DNA from 2 places in the Thioclava sp. F28-4 genome. Region 2 is predicted to be linked to the other one. Evidence: riboswitches for the same ligand, from Rfam matches in the RefSeq annotation. Region 2 holds a riboswitch; the other holds the start of a gene.

Region 1 (11,339 bases), on a different contig from region 2:
TCGCCTGATCGCGGCCATGCGGCAGCCGCCCCAGCGCGACGAGATCGGCGACCGACAGCCCCCAGGCAATCTCGCGCGCCTGCGGCAGCCACGCCGCCGCCCGCGCCCGCGCCATCGGGTCGAGCGCGGAAAGCGAGCTGTCCCCGCGATGCGACAAAAGCCCCATCGCGCCCCGCAGCAGCGAGGTCTTGCCCGCACCATTGGGCCCGATCAGCCCGATCACCTCGCCCGGCCCGACCTGCGCCGAGACGCGATCGACCACCGGACATTCGCCGCGTAGAACGGTGAGGTTTTCCAACTCCAGCATCAGCCCTCGCGCCCCATTTTGCGTATCATCGACAGGAAGAACGGCGCCCCGACCAGCGCGGTCAGAACGCCCAGTTTCAGGTCGCGCTCGGGCGCGATCACCCGCGTCGCGATATCGGCCAGCGTCAGCATCGCCGCCCCGCCAAGCGCCGAAGCCGGAAGCAGCCGCGAGGGCCGCGCGCCCACGGATTTGCGCAGCAGATGCGGCACGACGAGGCCGACGAAGCCGATCGCGCCCGCTACAGCCGTGGCCGCGCCCACCATCAGCGCCGTGCCGAAGACAATCTGAAGCCTGAGCTTTTTCAAAGAGATGCCCATCGAAGCTGCAGCATCTTCCCCAAGGCTCAGCGCATCCAGCCCAGCCCCCGCGCGCAGCAGGATCAGCGCGCCGACGATCAGGAACGGCAGCGCCAGCGCCACATGGGTCATCGAGCGATCGGCGAGCGAGCCCATCATCCAGAACACGATCTCGGCCGCGGCATAGGGCGACGGCGCGAGGTTCAGCACCAGCGCGGTCGCCGCCGCCGCCAGCGCCGAGACCGCGATCCCCGCAAGGATCAGCACGAGCGCCCGACCCTCGCGCCCCGCAAGGATCAGGATCAGTGCGACGGCCACACCCGCGCCCGCCAGCGCCGCCAGCGGCAGAGCCAGAGCGAAGAGCGCGTAGAGCCCGGTCTGGATCGCAATCACAGCGCCGAGCGCCGCGCCGGCAGAGGTCCCGATCAGTCCCGGCTCGGCCAGCGGGTTACGCAGGAAGCCTTGCATCGCGGCGCCCGACAGCCCCAGTGCGGCGCCGACGCCGATCCCGAGGATCGCGCGCGGCAGGCGCAACTCGCGCATCACCAGCCCTGCGGCTCCATCGCCAGAGATCAGCGCGGAGAGGCCGTGAAGCGGCGAAATGCCCGACGGCCCGATCAGCAGCGAGGCTGCGAAAAGCACCGCACAGAGGACGGAGAGAAGAATGAAGATCGTGCGATAACTCATTGCGTCAACTTCTTTTTCTCGATTTCACGCCCGAGCTTTGCCAGCATCTCCACCGCATTCAGCATCGCGGGCGCGCCACAGGTCCAGCTTGCATCGCGCAGCCCCCGCACGACCGGCAGATCGCGCAGCACCGGATGCGCCAACACCTCCTGCGCGCGGCTCGTGCCGGTGCCGCCTTGCGAGCCGCCGACGACCACCAGATCGGGGCGATCCATCACCAGATCTTCCAGCGGCAACCGTCCGCCCCAGTCGAGCCCCGGCCCGCTGACGACGTTCTCAAACCCTGCCATTTCAAGGATTTGCCCTTCAAGGGTCCGCGGCCCGTAGCCATAGCCCGAGGGCCCGATGATCGCAGCTTTCAGCCCCGGCGCGGGCGTCTCGATCGCTGCCAGCCGCGCATCGAAATCCGCGAGCATCTTTGCCGCGCGGTCGGGATGGCCAAGCAGCTTACCCATCGTCTCGATCCGGCCCCGAATTTCGGGCAGCGAGGTGCCGGGCGGCAGTTGCTCGACCCGGATCCCGAGCGTGCGCAACATGCGGATCGTATCCGGGTTCGACCATGTATCGGCCAGAACGAGATCGGGATGGAGAATAGAAATTTCTTCGGCACGCCCGTAGTTTACAGGCAGGTCTTCAGCCTGTTTCCAATGCACCGACATCGACGGATCGGTCGCGAAATGGCTGACCGAGACGATCTGCGACGGATCGGCCAGCGCCAGCGCCAACTGATCCGTGCAGAGGTTCATGGACACGACACGCTGCGGCACGTCGTCCGCAGTCTCCCCCGCCCATGCGGAGGAGGTCGCCGCCAAGGCGGCGAAAAGGGCGGCGCAAACCGCCCCTTTCAGATCAGAACCGCGCACGCAGCCCCACATAGGCGGCGCGACCCGAGGTGCCGTAGCCCGGCCAGAGCTGGTAATCGGTGTCGGTCAGGTTCTCGATACGCAGATAGGCCTCTTTGTCATTGCCCAGATCGTAGGTCATCTGCGCGTTCAGCAGGCCGTAATCGGGCTGGCTCTGACGATCGGTGACCACGCGCATATCGGCGGCGAGCGTGAGCTTGTCAGTCACCTGCGCGTCGATCCCGGCGGTCAGCGTGTGGCGCCCGAAGGCCGAGTTCCACGTCGAGCCGGCAGAGAGCCCGTCGGGGTTCTTCGAATCCAGATAGGTATAGCCGAGGCTGTAATTGACCGTGCTGGAGATCGGCCCCTTCAGACCCAGCTCCAGACCCTGCCGCTTGGCGGTGCCCGAGGTCTGGTAATAGCTGTAGGTCGTGTTGCTGTAGTCGATCAGGTCCTTCACCTCGATATGGAACAGCGTCGCGGTCAGCTTATGCGCACCGAAATCACGCTCGACCCCAAGGTCGTAACTCAGCGATTTCTCGGGCTTGAGATCGGGATTGCCCGCATAGCCGTCATAAAGCTCGTAGCCCGACGGCGCGCGGAACCCGTTGCCCACCGAGGCACGCAAGAGGGTCGCGGCATCGGCCTGCCAGGTGACGCCGAGACGGCCCGTGGTGTTGCCGCCGAAATCCGAGTGATCGTCATGGCGCGCCGAGGCGGTCACGTTCACGCCGTCCATCGGCGAGAAGGCATATTCGCCGAAGACGCCCGTATCCGCGGTCAGAACATCGCCCGTGACATAGGTGCCGGTATAGGTTTCCAGCGTGCGATCCGCGCCGAAGGTCACGCGGCCCGGCCCGAGATCGGTCGAGGCTTTCCAGTCGAGTTTGCGGCGTTTGCCCTCGTAGCCATAGTCATAGACCGGATACCAGCGCGAGGTGGTGTAATAGGTCAGACCGAGCTCGTGATCGAGCGGACCGGTCGCGAATTTGGCAAAGAGACGCCCGCCCCGCTCCTTGTGGATGGTGTATTCGTTGCTGTCCGTGGGCGGCGAGCTGAAGCCGTTATCGAACTCACCCCGGTCGTTCTGCGCAAAGCCGTTGAAGCCGATCAGCAGATTGTCGGAGATGCGCTTCTGCGCGCGCAGGCTCACGCGGTCGGCGCGGTAGCCGTCCTTCTCGGTATTGCCGTTCTTCTTGTCGGCGGCTGAGAAACCAGCGGTGTAGACTTTCGAGAGCTGGATCGCGAGCTCGTCGTCACCCTTCTTCCAACCGAAGTTATAGGCCGCATTCGCGGTCTGGTAGGAACCGAGCTCGACCTTGACGCTTTGGCTCACGCCATCCTCGGTCGGACGCGGCGTGTCGAGGTTGATGACCCCGGCGACCGCCTGCCCGCCATAGACCGCCGATTGCGAGCCGCGCATGATCTCGACCCGGTCGTAGTTGAACGTGTTGAACCGGCCCAGATCGGGCAGCACCTGCGTCGCGGACGGATCGGAGACGTCGATCCCGTCCACCATAACCTTGACGTAGTTCTGCGACACGCCGCGGATGGTGAAGCCGGTCTGCGCGCCCATCGGCCCGCGCGACAGGATGCCGACGCCCGGCGATTGCGCGATCAGATTGGCAAGGCGGGTCTGGCCCGAACGCTCCAGCTCGTTGCGCGACAGCACGGTGACCGCCTGCGCGGTCTTGTCCGACGATTGCGGCTCGAGCGCGCCGTGGTAGATCACGATCTCATCGAGTTGGTAAGGTTGGCTGTCTTGCGCGAGCGCGGGGGCTGCCAGCGCGGTGGTGAGCATCAGGCCCACGGTCAAACGGGTGCGGATCATATCCAATTCCCTCGTATCGCGACTCTGTGGTCGCGTGAACTTCGTATCGTAAGTCTTTGGAAATTTGGAATTTCCGCCGACGGTGAGAATGTCACCACTGACGGAAGACCGCCTCCGCTGCGCGCCCCGCACAGGCAGAAAGGATGAGCGCCTCGGCAGGTCTCCTGGCTCGCGGGTCTTGGTTTCGGCTGGCCTTCCCGGGTCGCCCCAGTGGCTCAGTCAGCCGTCACTCGCCGCTCACAGTTGCGGGGGCAGCCCCGGAATGAATGCACGCATCGCACCGGGTTCCCTTTTCATCCGCCAAGGCGGAACCGAAGTGCCCCTGCTGTGCCGCGCGCGCCGCAGTCTGTCAAGAAAATTTCAACTCTCGACGGCGGCTCTGCTGCGCTTGTTGAAACGGATCGAGGACAGCAGCGCCAGCCCGATCAGCCCCGCCCCGATCAGCCCGGTAATCACCTCGGGCACTTCCACCAACGTCTGCGCGAACATGACGACCGAGAGGATCAGGATCGACCAGAAGGCGCCGTTCTCGAGATAGCGGAATTCGCTGAGCGTGTTGCGCTCCACCAGCATCAGCGTCATCGAGCGCACATACATCGCGCCGATCCCCAGACCGATCGCGATCAGGAACAGGTTCTGGGTCAGCGCGAAGGCCCCGATCACCCCGTCGAAGCTGAAGGACGCGTCGAGCACTTCGAGATAGAGGAACGCGCCGAGGCCCGCCTTGGCCGTCTCGGCGGCGATATTCGTCCGGTCGAGCACGTGGCTCAGCACTTCGACCCCGAGGAAGGTCGCAAGCCCACAGATGGAGGCGAACATGAACTCGTCCTCACGCCCTTCGGGCAGGATCCAGGTAAAGGCCAGAATGACGAGCAGCACGAGCCCGATCTCGAGGCCGCGGATCGAGGCGAGCGCGCGCAGACGGCGCTCCAACGCTCGGATCCAGTCAACCTCTTTGCCCTCGTCGATGAAATAGGTGAGCGCGACCATCATCAGGAAAGCGCCGCCGAAGCCCGCGATCGACAGATGCGCGTCCTCGATGATCTCGGCATATTCCGCCGGATGTTTCGCGGCCAGTTGCACCGCTTCCCACGGTCCGATCCCGGCGGCGATCACGACGATCAGCAGCGGGAACAGGATACGCATCCCGAAGACCGCGATCAGAATACCCCAGGTCAGGAAACGACGCTGCCATTTTGGCGTCATCTGGTGCAGCTTGTTGGCGTTGACGATGGCGTTGTCGAAGCTCAGCGAGATTTCCAGCACGGCGAGCACCGCCGTGATCATCAGGAAAGAGACCGCGCCGCCAAGCCCGCCGGTCTGGGCAAATCCCAGCGCGAACGACCCGACCAGCCCCGCGATGGTGACGGCGATGGCCCAGGAGAAATAACGGTACATGGTGGTCATGCTGGCTCCGGCTGCATGGAGCCTCACTTAGGCTTCGCCCCCTCTCTTCGCAAGGGAGCGCGCCGTCAGAGTTGATCGCTGTGACCCGGCAAGCGCGCCTCGGATCAGCCCCCCCTACAGCCCCGCCTCGTCGAGCCAGCCCATGATCCGGGCCTTGTTCACGCCAAGGTCAGATTTGCCGTAGACGAGATGGCCGCGGATTTGCAGCGTGTTGCCCTCGACCCAAAGCGTGGTGACGTCGGGAAAGCCGAAGAAGGCGGAGCGGGTGACATAGGCCACATGCCCCTCATCGACGCTGCCCGCCACCTGTTTCGTGCGCGCGGTGGCGCGGATGATCTTGTCGAGTGCGGCCATCTGCACCAGCGGATCGGAGACCTCGCGGGCCGCCTGAAACCCGCCCGTCTCGGGGTGATCGCCGGGCGCTTTCGCCAAGCCCTCGACCTTGTAGCGCGCAGGGTCGATCGGGGCGAAGCGCACCCAGCCATCGGCTACGGCAACCGCAGCCAACCCGAGCGCGAGGATCGTCACGGCCCGATTCATGCCGCGCCCTCCCGCAGCCCCCAACCGGCCAGCGCGATCAGCTCGGTCGCGACATGGGCGCCCGCGATGGCCGTCACGCCGGTCGGATCGTAGGGCGGAGAGACCTCGACCACATCGCCACCGATCAGGTTGATCCCTTTCAGCCCGCGCAACAGCTCTGCCGCCTGCCAGCTGGCCAGACCGCCCCAGACCGGCGTGCCGGTGCCGGGCGCGAAGGCCGGGTCGAGCCCGTCGATGTCGAAGGTGATGTAACAGGGCTTGTCGCCCACGACCGCGCGGATGCGTTCCAGCGTGGCCTCGACGCCCTCGCGATGCACCGAAGGCGCATCCACGATCGTCACGCCCAGCGTATCGGGATTGTCGGTGCGGATACCGACCGAGACGGTGTTCTCCGCCTTCACGACGCCCGATTTGATCGCCTTATACAGGAACGTGCCGTGGTCGATCCGGTCCATATCGTCATCGGCCCAAGTGTCGGAATGCGCGTCGAACTGAACGAGCGCGATCTTCCCATGTTTGGCAGCGGCCGCACGCAGGATCGGCAGCGTGATGAAGTGATCGCCGCCCAGCGTGATCGGCACCACGCCCGCCCCGAAGATCGCGCCCAGATGCGCCTCGATCCGGCCCGGCACTTCCGGCACATTGGCATAGTCGAAGGGCATGTCACCGTAATCGACGATGGCGAGTTCCGAGAACGGGTCGTAACCCCAGCCATAGGGCGCGTCGAACGCCTGCAGCGTCGAGGCTTCGCGGATCGCCCGCGGCCCGAAACGCGTACCGGGGCGGTTCGTCACCGCCTGATCGAAGGGGATGCCGGTCACGGCGATCTGCGCGCCCGCGAGGTCCTTCGTATAGCGCCGCCGCAGGAAGCTGGTGGCCCCGCCGAAGGTATTCTCGAAGCTCAGGCCACGTGCCTCTGCCCGCGTAAAAGCCTGATCCACTTGGGTTTTCGCATCTTCCAGAGCCATGATCGCCCCTCCTTTTCGCCCGCGAAATCTGCGCCAGCCCTCGCGGGAGGTCAAGCTGCCGTGCGAGGGGATGAGGGGCGCGTCCGACTTCCAGCGCTTGGGCATAGCTCCGCCCGGGACGACGAGCCCCGAGCAGCGCCTGACCTCATGCAAAGACAAACGATCATCCCCTCGGGGCGCGCCCCCTCACTCCGGCTGACAAATCTCTCCGCGCAGGATCGCAAGCCCCGTGCGCCAGACGAGCCCTACGATCACCACGGCAAGGATCGCGAGAAACGCCACCGCCATGCGCAGATGCGGCTCTGAATGGGCGTATTCGGCATGCAGGAATGTCGCGATGGTCAGCGCCGCGATGGGGAAGCTCAGCGCCCAGAAGCTCATCGCGAAGGGCAGCCGCAGGATGCGCGGCAGTTGCACCGCGACGAGCGCCGCAAAGACATAGGCCAGCGACAGAAGGATATGCGCGAAAGGATCGACGCCCTGTCCGATCTCGGCCCCGGGCACGATCTGCTCGCCGGTCAGGCGCAGCCACGCGATGAAGGCCACCGCGGGCGGCGCGATCAGGATCACCAGCGTCGGCTGCAGCTTGCTCGGCAGGGGATCGTGGAAGATCAGACGGTTGAACACCAGCGTCAGCAGCACGAGCCAAAACAGCATCCCGGCCGAGAAGAACAGCCAGCTGATCTCGATGAAACCGAGCTGCGCGCCCGCCACTGGCACGATCACATTGCCCACCGCCGGGATGAACCATGCCGGGTTCAGCTGCCCGTGCTTGAAACTGCGCGTCCCGATCCAGTTGGTCACGACCGCGAGCGTCATGATCCCCTGCAGGGTCGTGCCTGCAAGCCACAGCAGGAGCGCAAGCGGGGTCGAGACCGTCAACGCCCCCGTCGCCAGCAGCAACAGCGAGATCGCGACGGTCGGGAAGAAGGCCAGCCGGATCGGGTGATGCCATTCTGCGCTCACGCCCTGCGGATGCTTCAGCGCCTTGGCGAGATAGAAGACCGAGATCAGCACGAAAACGGTCGCCGTCACCGCGAACATCACCTGATAGGGCAACGGTCCCAACCCGAGCGGCTTGGCCGCCGCGCGCAGCGCCAGCGTGAAGCCCCCGAGCCCCATCGTCGTCGCATAGAAGGTGATCGGAAAATGCTCGAGCCGGCTATGCGCGGCACTCGTTTCAGCCAGACTGCTCATCTTGCCCTCCCGGTGGCCATCGCCGCGCGGGGCCGAACGGCCCACAACGCGACGGATCAGATCACCCGCGCCGCGCCGGACCAACCCACGCGGCGGGATCACACCTCTCATTTACTCACGCATCCGTGTGTGAGGAGTCTGACAAATGGACGCATTCGCCGCGCCGGGCGCAGCGCGCATCTACGTCCCGCGCATATTGCCTCTGGCGGATCCCCGCTTGCGCCAGCCCCGCTCTGTGACGAAAATTTTCAAGGAACGTGACATAGGTCAAACCTGCGAGGTAAACTTACCTATATCACCGCTTCGTGAGCTGGAGGAGTTGCGATGCGTCTGACCACACGAACCAATCTCGCGATGCGCGTGCTGATGTTCTGCGCGGTCAATCCGCATCGCACCGTGCGCAAACATGAGATCGCGGAGGCCTGTAACGCGTCCGAGAACCATCTCGCGCAGGTCATCAACACGCTCGCGCGCGAGAATTTCATCACCACCCTGCGCGGCCGCGCCGGAGGGATGCAACTTGCCCGCCCGCCCGAAGAGATCGGCGTGGGCAAAGTGCTGCGCGCCTTCGAGGCCGCCCTGCCCTTCGCCGAATGTTTCGATACCGAGACCAACACCTGCCCGCTGCGCGACGCCTGTCTGTTCCGCGATGCTCTGACCGATGCGCTCGAGGCCTTCTACGGGACGCTGGACCGCAAGACGCTCGCCGATCTGGTCGACAACAACACCGCGCTGGAGGCGATGCTCAGCCTGCCCGGCCTGCAGCCGCTGTCGATCTGCGCAACCGCACGCGCCGCGGAATAACCGCCGCGACATGACGCGCCGATAGGTCCCTATTTCTGACGCATTCCCGTGCGCAGCAGCGTTTTCGTGGCGGCAACGTCACAGTTTCATGACACCCGCTCACGGCAAAGAGATCAAAATTCAGTTTCGCTTGACCACCCCTTTTCCCGGCGAGAGCCTGTGTCTACTTGTCGCACCAACGGGAAGACCCCGCTAAACGCGACTCATCACAAGGCTTAGGTCATGCAACAGCAATCGGGCACTCAATCAGGCCAGCAACAGCAAGGCGGCACGAACCGTCCTGGCCAGCAACAAGGCCAAACGGGCAATACGACCCAACAGAACGGCACCGTATTCGACGACTGGGCGTCCATCTGACGCCCTTTCTCGCGTCGCTATGATAGCGGCGCAGGCAGGCTCCGCAACCGGCATCTTCATTCACCGCCGGTTTTCGCGCCGCCTCCCCTTCGATCTCTCCTTCGCGCTGCTCTTGCGTGGCGCGAAGTCTGCTCTCAAACTGTCCCGACGCCAGCCCGCGCGACACTGATACCGCGCGCCCCGAAGGACCGTCCGGCACGATGAGCACCTCTCTCACATCCATAAAGGGGATCGGCCCCGCCACCGCCGAGGGCTTTATCCGCGCCGGGATCACCTCGGCAGAGGAACTGCGCGAGATCGGCGCGGACGCCGCCTATGCCGCTTGGATCGAGGTCGGGAATCCCGCCCATTTCATCGGCTATTACGCCCTGCACATGGCACTGCAAGGGCGCCCGTGGAACGACTGTCGCGGCACGGAGAAGGCCGAATTCCGCAAGAAATTCGATGCACTTAAGGCGCGGATCGCGGCGAGCGACAGCACCACCCAATCCGCAAAAGAAAAGGGCCGCGCCCGGCTGGACGCGGCCCTCTCGGAAATTGGTCTGATCGCGAAACGCTAGATCAGCCGACGATCTCGAGACCCGAGAAGAAGAACGAGATTTCTTCCGCAGCGGTTTCCGGAGCGTCGGAGCCGTGCACCGAGTTCTCACCCACGGAGAGCGCGTATTCCTTGCGGATGGTGCCCTCGTCGGCTTCCGCCGGGTTGGTCGCGCCCATCACTTCGCGGTTCTTGGCGATCGCGCCTTCACCCTCGAGCACCTGAACGACGACCGGCTCGGACGCCATGAACTCGCACAGTTCGCCGTAGAAGGGGCGCTCTTTGTGGACTTCGTAGAACTTGCCGGCCTGATCCATGGTCAGCTGGATGCGCTTCTGCGCGACGATGCGCAGACCCGCTTCCTCGAACTTGGCGTTGATCTTGCCGGTGAGGTTGCGCTTGGTCGCGTCGGGTTTGATGATGCTCAGCGTGCGTTCGATGGCCATGTGTGACCCTTTCCTTGTGGTTCGTGGCCGGTATCCGGTCCGAAATATCTGCCGCGCCTGCTACCATGCAGGGGAAGCCTTGAAAAGCCCTCATGGGCGGGGCTGCGGCGACTCTAGATTGGGTTTGTGACCGTTTGGTCAAGGCCGATCGGCAGGTCGTTGCGCGGGTTTGCGCCCGCAGATGCCTCCGGCGGGGATATTTTTGCCAAGCCGAAGGGGCAGCGGCGCGCAGCAGCGATTGACTGTTGCCCGCCCCTGCGCCAAGTCAGGCCCCATGTTGCGCATCTCCGATATCTCCTTTTCGATCGACGGCCGTCCGCTCTTTGCGAACGCCTCCGCCACCATTCCCGAAGGCCACAAGGTCGGCCTCGTCGGCCCCAACGGCGCGGGCAAGACGACACTGTTCCGGCTGATCCGCGGCGAGCTGACGCTGGATGGCGGCGAGATCGGCCTGCCCTCGCGCGCCCGGGTCGGCGGCGTGGCGCAGGAAGTGCCGTCCTCCTCGACCTCGCTGCTCGATACGGTGCTGGCCGCCGACGAGGAACGCGCGAGCCTTCTGGCCGAAGCCGAGACGGCGACCGACGCGCATCGCATCGCCGAGGTGCAGACGCGGCTGGTCGATATCGACGCGTGGTCGGGCGAGGCGCGGGCGAGCGCCATCCTGAAGGGTCTCGGCTTCGACATGGAGGCGCAGAAGCGCCCCTGCTCGGATTTCTCCGGCGGCTGGCGGATGCGCGTGGCGCTCGCGGGCGTGCTGTTCGCGCAGCCCGATCTGCTGCTTCTGGACGAACCGACGAACTATCTCGATCTCGAAGGCGCGCTCTGGCTGGAAAGCTATCTGATGCGCTACCCGCATACGGTGATCGTGATCTCCCACGACCGCGATCTTCTGAACCGCGCCGTGGGCTCGATCCTGCATCTCGAGGATCGGCAACTCACGCTTTATCAAGGCGGCTACGACACGTTTGCCCGCACTCGCCGGCTGCGCCGCGAGGCGCAGGCAGCTCAGGCCAAGAAGCAGGAGGCCCGCCGCGCCCATCTGCAAGGCTTCGTGGATCGCTTCCGCGCGCAGGCCACCAAGGCCAAGCAGGCGCAGGCGCGCGTCAAGATGCTCGAGAA
Region 2 (9,665 bases):
TCAGGGCGAAGGCGCGCTGATCGGCGAACCTACGCTATTCGTGCGCGCGGGCGGCTGCGACTACCGCTGCTCGTGGTGCGACAGCCTCCACGCGGTCGACAGCGCCTATCGTCACACATGGGCGCCGATGAGTTCCGAGGATGTCTGGGCCGAGCTGCGTCGGCTGTCTGGCGACCGCCCGCTGACGATCTCGCTCAGCGGCGGAAACCCGGCCATTCAGGATTTCGGGCCGCTGATCGCGCTCGGGCGGGCCGCCGGCTACCGCTTCGCCTGCGAGACGCAGGGCTCTGTCGCGCGGCCTTGGTTCGGTGATCTGGACACGCTGGTGCTGTCGCCGAAGCCGCCTTCGAGCGGAGAGCAGGTCGATTGGGACGCCTTTGCCGCGTGCGTGGCGGCCGGAGGTTCGGCCCGCAGCACCGTGATGAAGATCGTGATCTTCGACCGCGCGGATTACGACTGGGCCAAGGCGGCCCATGCCCGCCACCCGGATCTGCCGCTCTATCTGCAGCCGGGCAATCCCGAGGTTGACCCGGAGGTTGCGGTCGATCCGCAGGGTCTGGCCGACCGGCTTGGCTGGCTGACGGACACCGCTATGGCGGACAACTGGTTCGCGCCCCGCATCCTGCCGCAGCTGCATGTTCTGATCTGGGGCAACAAGCGCGGCGTTTGATCCGCCTAGGGTCGGACGCCCCGAACATCACTCGGGCGCGACCCGCGTCACGCAGCGGTGCGGTTCGCGAAACTCGTGACGCGACGCACCATTTCGTCGAAATCGAACGGCTTCAGCAAGACTTCAGTATCCGTAAGCGTCGTGGCCGTTGCCGCTTCCTCGTCATACCCGGTCATGAACATCACTCTGAGATCTTCTCGCGCCTCTCGCGCCCGGGCTGCAAGCTCCCGGCCCGTCATGCCGCCCGGCAAGCCGATATCCGTCAGGAGAAGCGTCACCTCGGGCTGGTCCTGCAGCACCTGAAGCCCGGCCGCCGCATGGGCCGCCTGATAGACCGTGAAGCCCGCCTCTTCCAACGCCTCCACGACGACGAAACGCACGATCGCCTCATCGTCCACAACGAGGATCGTGTGTCCGCCCCCCGTGGCGGGCTCCTCGCTTACAGGCAAATCCACCTCGGCGCGCGCGACCGTCTCGACCGAGCGCGGGAGGAAAATGTTCACGGTCGTCCCCTTCCCCAGCTCGGAGTCGATCGTCGCGCAGCCGCCGCTTTGGCGCGCGAACCCGTAGACCATCGAAAGCCCGAGGCCGGTGCCCTTCTCGCTGGGCTTCGTCGTGAAATAGGGATCGAAGGCTTTCGAGATTTCCTCCGCAGTCATACCCGTTCCAGTGTCGTGCACGGACAGACGCAGGTAGTCGCCGGGCGGAAGCTCCGAGTTCTCGGTCTCGATGGCCTCGTTGGTCGTGCCGATCGTGATCGTGCCGCCATCGGGCATCGCATCGCGCGAATTGATGCACAGATTGAGAAGCGCGCTCTCAAGCTGGTTCGGGTCGACCATCGCGGGCCAGGCCTCTGCGTCGTCCTCCGCCCTTACCAGAATATGCGGCCCGATGGAGTGCCGCATCAGGTCCTCCATACTGCGGACCAGTTGCGGCACGTCGGTCGGCTTGGGCATCAGCGACTGCTGACGCGAGAAGGCGAGCAAACGCTGTGTGACGCTGGCGGCCCGTTCGGTCGACGCTTGCGCGGCTTCGAGATAGCGCAGGATTTCCTCGCGACGCCCGTCTTCGAGCCGCTTTGCGACGAAGTCGAGCGACCCGGAAATCGCCGTGAGGAGATTGTTGAAATCGTGGGCGAGCCCCCCGGTCAACTGCCCGACGGCCTCCATTTTCTGGGCCTGCCGGAGCTCTCCCTCCCGCTGCATGAGCTTCGCGGTCTGCTCTTCGACGCGCTGCTCCAGCGTTTCATTCAGCTTGGACAGCTCGGCCGCCGCCTTGTCGCGCTCTTCGAGAATGGCGCGCCGGTCATCGAGATCCATCAGAACGCCTGCGAAGATGCGCGGCGTTTCGGCCTCCATCCGGCCATTGGCTTCGACCCAGTGATACAGCCCGTCGGCCCGCTTGACGCGAAACTGATATGCATACGGCGTCGTCTGCTGCGTGGCGCGATCGATCGCCGCCATCAGCCCCGGCTTGTCGTCCTCATGAACGTTCACGACAATCTGGTCGATTGTCAGACCTGCAGCGCCTTGCGCGGAATCGAGCCCCATGCTGCGCGAGAATTCTTCATCGAGATCGAAGGTTTCGCTGTCGAGATACCAAACCCAGGTGCCAAGGATCGCCCCGGCCGAGAGCGCGCGTGCGACGTGACGTGCACTCTTTTCCGCGCGGCGCTGGCTTTCGCGTAGTTCGCGCTCTTTGCGTTTGCGCTCGGTGATATCGCGAAACAGAACCGCGACCTGCGCTTTCGCGGCGGGCTCCACCCGCGTCGCGGAAACCTCGATATGCCGCCCGGCCTCGACGAACTCGCGCTCGAACCTCAGAGGCTCTCCGGTTCTGAGCACTTCGCCGTAGATTTTGACCCACTCGGCCCCGTCTTGTGGGGCGACATCGAACACGGTCTTGCCGACGATACCGTCGATCCCGGTATGTCTTTCGTAACCGGAATTGGCTTCGATATGGACATAGTCGCTGAGGGGCCCTCTGGGCCCGTCGATGAACTGGATGACGCAGAATCCGTCATCGATCAGCTCCATCAGGGCTTTGTAGCCGGCATCGGGAGCCGCGTCGTCCTCAGTTCCGCGCGCATCACGCCGGAAAGCTTCTTGCCAGGTCACATAAGATCCAATGCAGGTTAATGCGTCTCCACCACTGCCCAGAGATATATCTTTTCCTTAATCTTACAAACATGTTTCCGGTACATGAATGGGGGTGGACGAATTGCTGCTAGAATATTTATCTATAAATTATGACGGATACACCCCATGAAACACATTCGCAGCGCATCGCGCGGATACTTTCGGATCGCATCATTTCAGGTGAGATTCCGCCCGGCGCCCGGCTGAGACAGGACCACATCGCGAGCGAGTTCGGCGCGAGCCACGTCCCGGTGCGCGAAGCCTTTCGCGAATTGCAGGCGCGCGGATTGGCCGAGAGCGAAGCGCGCCGCGGCTTTCGCGTGACCGAGTTCGACGTGGCCGAACTGCGCGAAGTGGCGGAGATGCGCGCCAGCCTCGAACCCTTGGCGCTGCGCCATGCAGCTCCGAACATGACACGCGCAATTCTCCAAAAAGCTGAACAGGTTACGCGTATCGGAGACAGTGCCAGAACAGTCCGTGATTGGGAGGCCGCGAACCGTCAATTCCACCAGTTGATCCTGACACCCTGCGGGATGCCACGACTTCTGGAGACGATCGACAATCTGCAGACGACCAGCGCACGCTTCCTTTTCGCCGCCTGGCGCCGCGACTGGGAAGCCCGCTCGGACCACGATCACCGGATCATCATTACCGCCCTCCACAAGGGGCAGACAGACCTGGCCTGCGCAACCTTGGCACGCCATGTCGGCTGGATAGGAAAACGCAAGTCATCGATAAAAAATGCCGAAGCACACGAGACTTACGTGATTTCTGGATAATTATCTATAACTCCAATTGATAGCCCCGGATGCGCCCGCATAGTCATAGATAGCAATTCCAACTATCGACTGAGGACAGGTTCAATGACGGTTTTCGACACTTCCCAGAAGCTCACCCACACTCTCTGGCGCGGCCTTGGGCTCGCGCTTTGGGGCGCTGCCCTGATCACACTCGGCGCGAAGCTTCAGGTGCCTTTCTGGCCCGTGCCGATGACCCTGCACACGCTTGCGGTCTTCTTCATCGCAGCGAGCGTCGGCCCCAGAATGGCGGCTGCCGCAATGACCACCTATCTCATGATGGGCGCGATGGGGGCGCCGGTCTTCTCAGGCACACCCGAGCGCGGCATCGGCCTAGCCTACATGATGGGACCGACCGGGGGCTACCTGCTGGGCTTTCTGCTGGCGGCGCCCATGATCAGCGTGCTCGCACATGGTCGCGGTTGGCTCGGCAAAGCGCTGGCGATGCTCGTCGGGCTGATCGTGGTCTATGCCGCGGGCCTCGCCTGGCTCGCCAATTTCGTGCCCGCGTCGAAACTTCTCGCAACCGGCGTCGCACCTTTCGTTCCCGGGGATCTGGTCAAGATCGCAATCGCCAGCGGTCTCGCGACGGGCCTCACCCGCCTGAAGGAGCGCGCGTAACCATGGCGGGAGACATCAGAAACGATTGGAGCATGGCGCAGGCGAAGGCGATCCACGACCTGCCCTTCCCCGAGCTTCTTCACCGGGCGCAAACGGTTCATCGCACCCATTTCGACCCGAGCGCGCTCGAGACGGCGAGCCTGCTGTCGATCAAGACGGGCGGCTGCCCGGAAGATTGCGGGTATTGCTCCCAATCCGCGCATTACGAGACCGGCGTGAAAGCCACCAAGCTGATGAAGACCGAAGAGGTTCTGAGCGCGGCACGACGCGCGCAGGCCTCAGGCGCGCAACGGTTCTGCATGGGCGCGGCGTGGCGCAGCCCGAAGGATCGCGACATGGATGCGCTCTGCGAGATGGTGCGCGGCGTCTCCGAGCTGGGGCTGGAGACCTGCATGACGCTGGGCATGCTCTCGCCGCGGCAGGTCGAGAAGCTGAAGGCGGCGGGGCTGGTTTTCTACAACCACAACATCGACACGTCGCCGGACTATTACCGGAAGATCGCGACGACCCGCACGATGGAGGACCGGCTCGATACGGTCGAAAATGTGCGCAAAGGCGGCATTCGGGTCTGTTGCGGCGGGATCTTGGGCATGGGCGAGGCTGAGGAGGATCGGATCGCCATGCTGGTGACGCTCGCCACCCTGCCCGCGCACCCGGCCAGCGTGCCGATCAACCTCTGGAACGAGATCGAAGGCGTGCCGGTGCAAAAGAACGCCGAGCCGGTCGACCCTTTCGCGCTGGTGCGGGTCGTCGCGCTCGCGCGGATCCTGATGCCCGCGTCGGTCGTGCGGCTCTCGGCAGGCCGCACCGGGATGAGCGACGCGTGGCAGGCGCTTTGCTTCGTCGCGGGCGCGAACTCGATTTTCGTGGGCGATCAGCTTCTGACCACGGACAACCCCGCAGCGTGGAAAGATCAGGACCTGTTGGCGCGGCTGGGCATGCATGTGGCCCCCGCGAAGCCGAGCGCCGAACCGGCAACCGTGGCTTGAGCGCGCGACCGTCTCGGGCAACTCGCCCGAGACGGTTAAGCTCTGGCCCCGACGCAAACGAAAAGGTCCCGCGGGTTCACGCTCAGATCAGCGCTGACCTTCCGCCTCGGCGACATGGCCTTTGACCTTCAGGAAACTGTCCGGCGTCACCGATATCGAGTCGATGCCGAACTCGACCAGTCTGCGGGCGAATTCCGGGTAGTTCGACGGCGCCTGACCGCAGAGCCCGACCTTCGCGCCCACGCCATGCGCTCTTTCGATGACGCTCCGGATCATCCACTGAACGGCGGCGTGCCGTTCGTCGAACAGAGGCGCGAGCCGGTCGCTGTCGCGGTCGATGCCCAAGGTCAGCTGCGTCAGATCGTTCGACCCGATGGAGAAACCGTCGAACCGCTTGGCGAATTCCTCGGCGAGGATGACGTTCGAGGGCACTTCGCACATCACGTAGATCTGCAGACCGTTCGATCCGCGCACCAGCCCTTCCTCGGCCATCACCGCCAAGACGCGGTCGGCCTCTTCGGGCGTGCGGCAGAACGGCACCATCACCAGCACATTGTCGAACCCGGCCTCTTCGCGCAGTCGCCGGATCGCCCGGCATTCGAGCCGGAACCCCTCGACATAGGCGAGATCGTAATAGCGCGAGGCGCCGCGCCAGCCGATCATCGGGTTGGATTCCACCGGCTCGAATTGCCGCCCGCCCAAGAGGTCGGCATATTCGTTCGTCTTGAAATCGCTCAGCCGCAGGATCATCGGGTTCGGGTAGGCCACGGCGGCGATCCGGGACAGTCCGAGCGCCAGTTGATCGACGAAATACTCGGCCTTGTCCTCGTATCCTCTTGTGAGCGTTTCGATTTCTTCCCGCACCTCCGTCTCCCGGATATCGGAGAAATGCAGCAGCGCCATCGGGTGGACCCGGATCGTGTTCGAGATCACGAATTCCATCCGCGCCAGACCGACACCGTCGATCGGCAGCCGCCACCAGCGCGCGGCAATGGCCGGGTTGGCGAGGTTGAGCATGACCTTGGTCTTGGTTTCCGGCACCGCGTCGAGGTTCAGATCTTCGACCGTGAACTCGGCAAAGCCGTCATAGACCCGGCCCTCGTCGCCTTCGGCGCAGCAGACGGTCACCTCCTGCTCGTCATGCAGCACATGGGTAGCATCGCCACAGCCGACGATGGCGGGCACGCCCAGCTCGCGGCTGACGATGGCGGCGTGGCTGGTTCTGCCGCCGTGGTCGGTGATGATGGCCGAGGCGCGTTTCATGACAGGCACCCAATCGGGGTCCGTCGTCGAGGTGACGAGGACCGAGCCATCCACGAAATCGTCGATATCCTTGACGTCTTCGATCAGGCAGACACGCCCGGTCGCGACCTGTTCGCCGACCGACAGACCGCTGACGACGACCGGACCATGCGCGCCGATGGTATAGCGCCGGAGCGACCCCGCAGAGACCCGAGATTGCACGGTCTCAGGGCGCGCCTGCACGATAAACAGCTTCCCCGTGACGCCGTCTTTCGCCCATTCCATATCCATCGGCTGGCCGTAATGCGCTTCGATGGTGGCCGCTTGTTGCGCGAGGTCGAGCACCTCGTCATCCGACAGAACGAACTTCCCGCGTTCCGCTTTTGACGTCGGCACGTTGCGCACCGGGTTCGGGGCGTCCGGCCCGGCATAGATCATCTTGATCTCTTTCGCGCCGAGCTTCTTCTCGATGATCGGTTTGACCCCGGCCTTGCCAAGGAACGGTTTGTAGACCTGAAACTCGTCCGGCGTGACCGCGCCCTGCACGACATTCTCGCCCAAGCCCCAGGCCGCGCTGATCAGCACGACCTTGTCGAAGCCGGTTTCCGTGTCGATCGAGAACATCACGCCCGACCCGCCGATATCGGAGCGCACCATCTGCTGGACGCCCACGGAGAGCGCGACATCGAGGTGATTGAACCCTCTGAGCTTGCGATAGGTGATCGCGCGGTCGGTGAAGAGCGAGGCGTAGCACTTGCGGCAGGCGGTCAGAAGCTCCTCTTCGCCCGACACGTTCAGATAGGTCTCCTGCTGACCGGCAAAGCTGGCATCGGGGAGGTCTTCGGCCGTCGCGCTCGAGCGCACGGCGACGGAGACCTCGGGCACCCCTGCCCGCTTCGACAGATCGCGATACGCCTCCCGGATCGCGGCTTCGGTCGAGGCGGGCCAGTCCCCGGCCACGATCGTGTCGCGAATGCTCTGACCCGCGACATGAAGGCTGATCTTGTCGGCATCGTAATCGGCGAGATAGCCCGCGATGGCCTCGGTCAGATTGTTTTCCTCGAGAAACATCCGATAGGCGTCGGAGGTGGTGGCGAAGCCCGGCGGAACCTGAATGCCCTTGGCGCCAAGCTCCTGCACCATCTCTCCAAGCGAAGAGTTCTTGCCGCCCACAAGCGCGACATCCTCGCGGCGTAAGCTATCGAAAGGAATGACTTCTTTCTTCGTGGCCATGAGCTCGCCTCCCCTGTTTGCACCTGCGGGCACTTTATCGCAGGGGCGCATTTCGACCTTGATCTTTGTCAACGCGGGCCCGCTTGTCCCACAGGCCCCAATCCGTTCTGGACAGCGCCAGATTTTCCTGCGATCAAATCCGGGATGGTGTCCGGCCCCAAAGGGTCGGCTGAAAAGGGAACACGGTGCGGGCGATGCCCAACTCCGTGACTGCCCCCGCAACTGTAAGCGGCGAGCGCCACCGGAAACGCCACTGACCTGCAAAGGTTGGGAAGGTCCGGTGAAGCCACGACCCGCGAGTCAGGAGACCTGCCATCTCGGATGCGCGCCCGCGCGCATCTCGGTCACCTTAAACCCGGGCGGGGTGCCCTGGGACGGAGAGACGAGAGATGGACCAGATCGGACCTCGCATATCGCCGTGCCGCGACCACTCCCGCCCTTTTGCGCGGAGGGCGCGATGCTTTTGGAACGAACGCTTTCACTCTTACAACTCGATATAGGACCGATCTCGCCGCTGCGTGCGCGTGAGCTGGGCACGCTGGGCTACATGGAATGGCTCGGCGGACTGCCGGGCGACATGCCCTATGCGAAGGCGGCGATCATCGCCCATACGCAGGCCTATCCGTTCGGCGCAGCCTCGCCCGCCGTCGCGGTGTTCTGCGAGTTGCTGTTGGACTCATTGCGCCCGCAGCCTTTCGCCCTGCCGATCGAGATGCCCCCGCCGCTTCGGCGCGGCGGGGCTCGCGCCCGGCGCGGCCTCTGAGCCTGTTTTTCGTCTTGCGGTCGCATTCTGCGGCCCGGCCGAGGACCATTGCAGCAGGGAACGACAGCCCCGTTCCCTGTGAGGCTCGGCACTTCAAACGATGGTCATGGATGAACTGAGAGGATCTCTCCATGAATGACAACAAACTGACCCGCCTGCTCGACGCGCGCCCGGTGATCTGCGCCGAGGGCTTTCTGTTCGAACTGGAACGGCGCGGCTATCTGACCGCCGGGGAATTCGTGCCCGAGGTGGCGCTCGAATACCCGCAGGCGCTGCGCAATCTGCATATCGATTTCCAGCGCGCCGGCAGCGATATCGTCGAGGCCTTCACCTATAACGGTCACCGCGAGAAGATGCGCGTGATCGGCAAGGAAGACCTGCTGGAGCCGCTCAACCGCGCGGCGCTGAAAATCGCGCGCGAGGTCGCCAATGCGAAGACCGGCAACCTGATGGCGGGCAATATCTCGAACACGAATATCTGGGACCCGACCGATCCGGCACGGCAGGCCGAGGTGCGCGCAATGTTCGACGAGATGATCGGCTGGGCAGTCGAGGAAGGCGCGGACATTATCATCGGCGAGACCTTCTACTATGCGGGCGAGGCGCTGTGTGCGCTGGAGGCCGCGAAGGCGTCGGGTCTGCCGGTGGTGCTGACGCTGGCGCCGATGGCGGCCAACGAGATGATGGACGGGGTCGGCATCGTCGAGACCTGCCAGCAGCTCGAACAGGCGGGCGCCGATGTCGTCGGGCTGAACTGCTTCCGCGGGCCGCAGACGATGATGCCGTGGCTGCGCAAGGTGCGCGCAGCGGTAAGCTGCCATGTCGGCGCCCTGCCCGTGCCCTACCGGACCACGACGGAGGAGCCCACCTTCTTCAACCTCTCCGATCACAACGGCTGCACCTGCCCCTCGCCGCATGGCCGGACCTTCCCGACCGCGCTCGATCCGCTGGCGTGTAACCGCTACGAGATCGGCGCCTTCGCGCGTGAGGCGCAGGCGATCGGGGTGAATTACCTTGGCGTGTGCTGCGGGGCGAGCCCGATGCATATCCGCGAAATGGCCGAGGCCGTGGGCCGCGAGACCGAGGCCAGCCGCTTCTCGGAGCGGATGGAGAACCACTTCATGTATGGTCAGAACGCCCGCCTCCCGGCGCATATCCGGGCCCTTGGCGACGGCGCCTGAGGCTTAACGCTGCCCTGTCGCGCGCGCATTT

The links. Region 2 has a riboswitch for cobalamin ahead of BMI87_RS00275 (hypothetical protein). Riboswitches for the same ligand answer to the same signal wherever they lie in the genome.
Region 1: linked by a shared signal. The riboswitch ahead of BMI87_RS09555 (TonB-dependent siderophore receptor) and the one ahead of BMI87_RS00275 (hypothetical protein) in region 2 are both predicted to bind cobalamin.

Annotation. Positions count from the first base shown of each region.
Region 1 is NZ_MPZQ01000003.1:404,765-416,103, forward strand. It holds gene BMI87_RS09540 (ABC transporter ATP-binding protein) at 1-307, opposite strand, end outside; gene BMI87_RS09545 (iron ABC transporter permease) at 307-1,290, opposite strand; gene BMI87_RS09550 (ABC transporter substrate-binding protein) at 1,287-2,153, opposite strand; gene BMI87_RS09555 (TonB-dependent siderophore receptor) at 2,140-3,963, opposite strand; cobalamin riboswitch at 4,100-4,294, opposite strand; gene BMI87_RS09560 (DUF475 domain-containing protein) at 4,324-5,370, opposite strand; gene BMI87_RS09565 (DUF1499 domain-containing protein) at 5,485-5,910, opposite strand; gene speB (agmatinase) at 5,907-6,878, opposite strand; gene BMI87_RS09575 (SLAC1 anion channel family protein) at 7,065-8,075, opposite strand; gene BMI87_RS09580 (Rrf2 family transcriptional regulator) at 8,400-8,879, shown strand; gene BMI87_RS09585 (TfoX/Sxy family DNA transformation protein) at 9,437-9,796, shown strand; gene ndk (nucleoside-diphosphate kinase) at 9,798-10,220, opposite strand; gene BMI87_RS09595 (ABC-F family ATP-binding cassette domain-containing protein) at 10,495-11,339, shown strand, end outside.
Region 2 is NZ_MPZQ01000001.1:49,252-58,916, forward strand. It holds gene queE (7-carboxy-7-deazaguanine synthase QueE) at 1-670, shown strand, start outside; gene BMI87_RS00250 (ATP-binding protein) at 718-2,787, opposite strand; gene BMI87_RS00255 (GntR family transcriptional regulator) at 2,919-3,587, shown strand; gene BMI87_RS00260 (biotin transporter BioY) at 3,672-4,226, shown strand; gene bioB (biotin synthase BioB) at 4,229-5,215, shown strand; gene ppsA (phosphoenolpyruvate synthase) at 5,303-7,690, opposite strand; cobalamin riboswitch at 7,819-8,022, shown strand; gene BMI87_RS00275 (hypothetical protein) at 8,148-8,453, shown strand; gene BMI87_RS00280 (homocysteine S-methyltransferase family protein) at 8,585-9,634, shown strand.